Regions from separate parts of the Mesorhizobium sp. CNPSo 4684 genome, predicted to be linked through region 2. Evidence: predicted binding sites of a transcription regulator. Region 2 holds the regulator's gene; each other region holds the start of a gene.
The links. The regulator PhoB, encoded in region 2, activates phosphate uptake and scavenging genes when phosphate is short. The targets are predictions, from matches to a motif close to TGTCATNNANCTGTCAT.
Positions count from the first base shown of each region.

Region 1 (2,267 bases), on a different contig from region 2:
ATTCGGCTGGACGTTTCCGTCCTACAAGAGCCGGCCGGGACGGCGGCCGGAGGATATTCCGTAAGGGGGAAGTGAGTAGGGATTAGTGAGTAGGGAATAGTCAGTAGTCACGAACCCCGGCAGCCTTCACTACTGCCTACTGCCTACTGCCTACTGCCTCACGCCGCAAAGCGCTGCGCTTCGCCGCCATAATAGTTGACATAGCGGGCGCCGATTTCCTTGACCGGCATCACCACGAACACATCGACGGTAGAGAATTCGCGGTCGATGACGCAGCCGTCGCCGATGCGGGCGCCGACGCGCAGATAGCCCTTGACCAGCGGCGGCATGGCCGCGATCGCCGCCTTGGCGTTTACCGCCTCGATCGGCATCAGGTCCATCGAGCAATAGCGCCCGGACACAGCCCGCACATCCCAGGCTGAGTTGGTGCGGCAGTGATGGGCAAGATAGGTAAGCGCCTCGGCATGCGCCGCCGGCACCGTGCCGTGGAACGAGGCACAGCCGGTCATCACACCGATCTCATAGTGCTTGATATAGGCCCAGATGCCTTGCCACAGCGCCTCGATGGTGCGCTTGGAGCGGTATTCCTTAAGAACGCAGGAGCGGCCGAGCTCAAGGAAGCGCTGCCCGGGATGACGGGCAATCAGCTTTGTCAGCTCGAACTCGCCTTCGGAATAGAAGCCGCCGGCGGTCGCTGCGATTTCTTGCCGCAGCAGCCGATAAGTGCCGACGATGCGGCGATGCTCGGGTCCGGAAATCGAGGTGTCCAGCACCAGCAGATGGTCGCAGAGCGGGTCGAAACGGTCGGCGTCGCGCCGATCCTGTGCCTGGAACAGGTCCTTCCTGGCGCCAAGCTCGTCATAAAATACCCGGTAGCGCACTTCCTGCGCGGCAGCGACCTCGGCTTCGTTGCGGGCAAGCCGCACTTCGAGATTACCGATCCGGCCCAGCGGTGCGCCTGTTGCGACGGCATCGGCGTTACGCGCGGCGAGCAAAGCACCGCCTGCGTTGGGCCGAGTGTCACATTCCGGCATAACTGTATGCACGAGTGATTCTCCTTCGAGCCATCCCTCTTGGCACGGGGATACGGTGTAGGTGCAACAGGATTGTGACAGTACCGTGATACGGCGCAGCGGGCAATACTTCGTCGGCTGGCGAAAACCCTCAACCGGCTACCTTACGTGACGGCAAAGAGCACGTTGGGGCGGCCTCAGGCGGCCACCTGGCCTTCGACGGCATGGACCAGCGCGTCGGGGTCCAGCGGCTTGGTGACGAAACCGCTGGCGCCATGGGCAAGCACTGTGTGGCGGGTCTTTTCCTGGCTGTCGGCCGAAAGCACCATGATCGGAACCGGCGGCACGGCCATTTCTTCCTCGTGGCGGCGGATGGCCGCGATTGCGTCCAGCCCGTCCATAACCGGCATGTGCAGATCCATCAGCACCACGTCGAAACGGTGTTTCAGCCCGGCTTCGGTGATTGCCTCGACCGCGGCCTTGCCGTTGCCGACGACTTTGACCCGATGCCCTGCCTTCAAAAGCGTGGCGCGGGCCAGCATGGCGTTGATGTCGTTGTCTTCGGCGATCAGCACCGACAGGCCCTGCTGGCGCCCGCCAACAGCCCGATGCGACGACGCCCCGCTTTTTTCCGGCTTCGTGGGCAGGGGCAAAGCAGGGGCATGGCTGGTCAACAGCACGCGCATCAGCGTTTCGCCGCGCACCGGCCTTGCCAGGAAGGTGGCGTAGCCGCTGGCGCGGAATTCGCCAAGCATGCCGCGGTCGGTCGGCGCGATCAGCGTGATCGCCTCGCAATCGGCAAAGCCGCTCTGGCGCAGGCGCTTGAGCAGCCTGCCGTCGCTGTCTTCCATGGCGGCGTCGATCAACAGCGCGTCGCAATGTTCGGCGAAAGGCGTCGCCTGGGAAGCGGTCGCGGCCACATCGACGGCGCCGCCATGGGCGCGGATGGCACGGGCGATAGCATCAGCCTCTACAGCGTTCTTCGACACGATGACGGCGCGCCGGCCGACGAGGATATTCTGCCGGTTCTGCGGCGCTTCGGTCGCCCCTGTGGCCGGGATTTCGAAGACGAATTCAGATCCCTCGCCAAGCCGGCTCGACACCGAAATGGCGCCGCCCATGGCCGTCGCCAGGCGCCTCGATATGGCAAGGCCGAGGCCGGCGCCGCCATGGGTGCGGGTCGAGGTGCCGTCGGACTGTTCGAATTCCTCGAAGATGCGCTCCATGTCCTCTTCGCGCAGGCCAGGGCCGGTG
Region 1 is NZ_JBWLUX010000007.1:159,042-161,308, forward strand. It holds gene AC04SG_RS08490 (trimeric intracellular cation channel family protein) at 1-64, shown strand, start outside; gene olsB (l-ornithine N(alpha)-acyltransferase) at 159-1,034, opposite strand; gene AC04SG_RS08500 (response regulator) at 1,211-2,267, opposite strand, start outside.
Region 1: a site for PhoB is predicted at 1,098-1,114, ahead of olsB (l-ornithine N(alpha)-acyltransferase). Genes of this name have one in related genera too.

Region 2 (2,267 bases):
TGAGCCGTCCAGCGGTTGAATTTTCAGGCACGAGGATCAGGATCATGGGTGAACATACCGTCGCCTCCTTCGATGAAGAGTTGGGCCAGATCAGCAAGCTGATCCGCGACATGGGCGATCTGGCCGGGTCGATGGTCAGCGGCTCGACAAAAGCGCTGCTCAATTCCGACAATGCGCTGGCGCAGCGCGTCGTTTCCGACGACGCCATCATGGACGCGCGCCAGCGGGAACTCGACGATCGCGCCATTACGCTCATCGCCAAGCGCCAGCCGATGGCCAACGATCTGCGTGCCGTGGTCGGCTCGATCCGCATGGCCGGCGACCTCGAGCGCATCGGCGATCTCGCCAAGAACATCGCCAAGCGTGTCGGCACAGTGGGCCTCAGCGTCACGCCGCGCGACCTCTCGCACTCCATCGACGCGATGGCGCAGCTGGTGCTGATCCAGGTGCAAGGGGTGGTCGAGGAGTATGCCGCCGCGGATGCCGCAGCCCTGGCGAAACTCAGGAATGAGGACGAACGTATCGACGTCAAATACACGTCGGTGTTTCGTGAACTCTTGACCTACATGATGGAAGACCCGCGCAACATCACCGCCTGCACGCATCTCCTGTTCTGCGCCAAGAATCTGGAGCGCATCGGTGATCATGTCACCAACATCGCTGAAAATGCGTATTATGTGCTGACCGGCCAGCAATTGCCCGCCAATCGCCCGAAGCAGGACGAGACGGCGATGGCCACTTCGGCCTGACAAGGGTGAACTGCTGATGATCGCGCCACGCATCATGGTCGTGGAGGACGAGGAGCCGCTGGGCGTTCTTCTCCGCTACAACCTCGAATCCGAAGGCTACCAGGTCGAGGTGGTGACGCGCGGCGACGAGGCCGAAATCCGGCTGCAGGAAAACGTGCCAGACCTTCTGGTGCTCGACTGGATGGTGCCGGCGGTGTCCGGCATCGAGCTCTGCCGGCGGCTGCGCATGCGGCCCGAGACCGAACGGCTGCCGATCATCATGCTGACCGCGCGTGGCGAGGAGAGCGACCGCGTGCGTGGCCTGTCCACCGGCGCCGACGACTATCTGGTCAAGCCGTTCTCGACACCGGAATTCATGGCGCGCGTGAAAGCGTTGCTGCGCCGCGCCAAGCCGGAAGTGCTGTCCAGCGTGCTCAAGGTCGGCGACATCGTGCTCGACCGTGAATCGCACCGCGTCTACCGCAAGAAGAGCGAAATCAGGCTCGGACCGACCGAGTTCCGTCTGCTCGAATTCATGATGCGCCATCCCGGCCGCGTGTTCTCGCGCAGCCAGCTGCTCGACAATGTCTGGGGCGAGACGATCTATATCGACGAGCGCACGGTCGACGTGCATGTCGGCCGGCTGCGCAAGGCGGTCAACAATGGCCGCATGCCCGACGTCATCCGCACCATCCGCGGCGCCGGCTACGCCATCCGGGAAGATTAGGCGCGCCGCGCTGTTGCCGGCCCCTCAGGCGACATGCTTGCCCGCTTTCGCCTGAATCCCTGGTGCGAAAATCTCCTGGTCGACGAAGCCGAGCGCGCGCATGGCGCAGCCTTCGCGGATCAGCGGCAGTTCGTTGGGCTCGGTGTCGAAGGAGATCGATTTCGAGTGCTGGCCGCCGGCGGTCTGAGCAATCGCTTCGCGCAATGCCGGTTCGATCAGATCGAACGCGGCGGCGCTGACTCCGACCATGGCGACAGGTGCCGGATCGATCAGCGCGAACAGGCTGCCGAGGCCGAAGCCGAGCGCCTCGCCGGCCTTGCGGTAGGCTTCGCGCTCGGGGCCATCGGTCTCGCGGGCACGTGCGGCGAGCGCCCGCATGTCGGCGTCGCCGACATCGACCGGTTCGGCATCCTCGCTCATCATTTTGGCGCTGCGCCAGATGGCGTAGTTGCCGGCATAGGCCTCCACGCAGCCGCGCCGCCCGCAACGGCACAGCGCGCCGCCGGGCCGGTGGATCATGTGGCCGAACTCGCCGCCCGACGAATGGGTGCCGGTGAACAATTCGCCCTTCAGCACCAGCCCCATTCCGATGCCGTGCGAGAGCAGGATAGCGATGAAATTGTCGCGGTAGCGCTCAGGCTGGCGCCATTGCAGCGCCACCGCCATCATGTTGCAGTCGTTTTCCATGGTGGCCGGAATGCCGAATTCCGCTTCCAGTATGTCGGCGAAGGCAATGTCAGTCAGCGGCGTGATCGGCGACCACAGCATGGCGCGGGCCTGCGAATCGGTGATGCCCTGGATGCCCATGGCAA
Region 2 is NZ_JBWLUX010000039.1:37,574-39,840, reverse strand. It holds gene pstB (phosphate ABC transporter ATP-binding protein PstB) at 1-3, shown strand, start outside; gene phoU (phosphate signaling complex protein PhoU) at 45-749, shown strand; gene phoB (phosphate regulon transcriptional regulator PhoB) at 766-1,455, shown strand; gene AC04SG_RS28180 (ROK family protein) at 1,480-2,267, opposite strand, start outside.

Region 3 (2,267 bases), on a different contig from region 2:
AGATACCAGCTCTGCGCCTGGTTGACGATCTGCACCGACGGATCGTCGGCCACCAGCGCGAAATAGGAATAGAGCGGCGCCGAGGTCTTGCCGACCGGACGGCGGACATAGGCAAGTGTCGCCTCATGGTCCGCCTTCAGCGCATCGACGATGCGCTGGTCGTCCGCCACCGTCGGCTTGTTTGCCTTGTCGACGCGTTCGTAGATCGGCCGTGCCTCCGAGGTCGCCGAAACCACGCGCCATGTCGATCCGTCGCGTTCCAGAAGCAGGTCGATCAGGCCCATATGCGAGCCCCAGAAGCCGCCCATCACCGCCGGCTTGCCCTGCAGCGTGCCTTTCTCCGTGTCGACCCCATCAAGCGCCTGAAAATCCTTCTTGCCGGGGAAGACGAGATGCTGATGGCCGGTGAACACCGCATCGATGCCCTCGACGCCGGCAACGAAGAACGAGGCGTTCTCCATTCCGTCGCCTTGCTTGATATCGATGCCCGAATGCGAGAGCGCAATGACGATGTCGGCGCCCTCCTCCTTGATCTCAGGCACCCAGGCCTTGGCCGCCTCGACAATGTCGCGCGTCCGGACATTTCCTTCCAGGTTCTTCAGGTCCCAGACCATGATCTGCGGCGGCACGAAGCCGATGATACCGATCTTGATCGGCTGCTCTGCGCCCGACCCGTCCTTGATCTTCTTGTCCAGGATAACGTACGGCTTGAGATAGAGCTTGTCGTCGCGCGGGTTGGCGGCGAGCTCGGTGCCGCGGATCAGATTGGCGCAGACGAACGGAAAATTGGCCCCGGCCAGAACCTTGTCCAGGAACGACAGGCCGTAATTGAACTCGTGGTTGCCGAGCGTCGAACATTCATAGCCGAGCAGGTTCATGCCCTTCATGATCGGATGCAGGTCGCCGTCCTTCAGTCCCTTCTCGTAGGCGATGTAGTCGCCCATCGGATTGCCCTGCAAAAGGTCGCCATTGTCGATCAGCATCGCATTGGTGGCTTCCTGGCGCACCGCAGCGATCAGCGAGGCCGTCCGCGACAGGCCCATCGTGTCGTTCGCTTTGTCGGCGTAGTAATCGTAAGGCAGGACATTCACGTGGATGTCCGTCGTCTCCATGATCCTCAGATGCGCCTGATTGGCCTCAGCGCGGGCGGAGAACGGATGCAGCATGATCAGCGCTCCGCTGGCAGCGGCGCCGGCAAGAAAACCGCGACGGGAGACGGGGTGGAGCAAAGGCGACATTGGTTTTCCTTCCCAGCGACGTGAATATTCCAGCCCCGCCGAAACCTTCGCGCCGAAAACCGGCCATGTCCATCGGGAAGTCAGTCGATCAGCAAAAGGTGACGGCTGGATGAATTGCCGTGGCCGAAGAGAAGACCTCAGCCCTTGTCGTCGTCGCCCTGGGTGATCAGCCGCGCACTGCGCTGGCCGGTGAAATATATCCATAGCCAGCTAAGCGATACCGACAGCCGGTTGCGGAAGCCGATCAGGAAGTAGATGTGCGCCACACCCCACAGCCACCAGGCGAACCAGCCGGTAAGCTTGATCCAGCCGAAATCGATCGCGGCTGCCCACTTGCCGATCGTCGCCAGGTCGCCGGCATGTTTGTAGCGGAAAGGACGCGGCGCGCTATCGCCTGCCAGCCGTGCCTTGATCGTCGCGGCGACATGCTTGCCCTCCTGCTTGGCGGAGGGCGCCACGCCTGGCACCGGCTTGCCATCCGGCCGCAACACATGCGCGGTGTCGCCGATGACAAAAATCTCGGGACTGTCCGGCACGGTCAGATCGGGTTCGACCATCACCCTGCCCGCCCGGTCGACCGGCGCGCCCAGCCATTCTCCCGCGGGCGAAGCGGCGACGCCGGCGGCCCAGAGGATGGTCCTTGCCGGCAGATGCGTGTCGCCAAAGACGACGCCCTCGGCATCCAGCCGCGTGACGGCGCGGCCGAGTTCGACCGTGACGCCCCGCCGCTCCAACGCCTTGCGCGCATAGTCGGACAGTACCGGCGCGAAATTGGCCAGGATGCGGTCGCCGGCCTCGACCAGCACCACACGCGCTTGCCGCGTGTCGATGGTGCGGAATTCGCCGCGCAGCGTCTCATGCGCGAGTTCGACAATGGTGCCGGCAAGCTCGACGCCGGTCGGGCCGCCGCCGACGATAACCAGCGTCAGCAGCGCCTGGCGCGTGGCCGGATCGGTCTCGCGCTCGGCCTGCTCGAAGGCAAGCAGGATGCGCCGGCGAATGGTGGTAGCGTCCTCAAGCGTCTTCAGC
Region 3 is NZ_JBWLUX010000003.1:186,093-188,359, forward strand. It holds gene AC04SG_RS04005 (bifunctional 2',3'-cyclic-nucleotide 2'-phosphodiesterase/3'-nucleotidase) at 1-1,238, opposite strand, end outside; gene AC04SG_RS04010 (NAD(P)/FAD-dependent oxidoreductase) at 1,376-2,267, opposite strand, start outside.
Region 3: a site for PhoB is predicted at 1,337-1,353, ahead of AC04SG_RS04005 (bifunctional 2',3'-cyclic-nucleotide 2'-phosphodiesterase/3'-nucleotidase). Genes of this name have one in related genera too.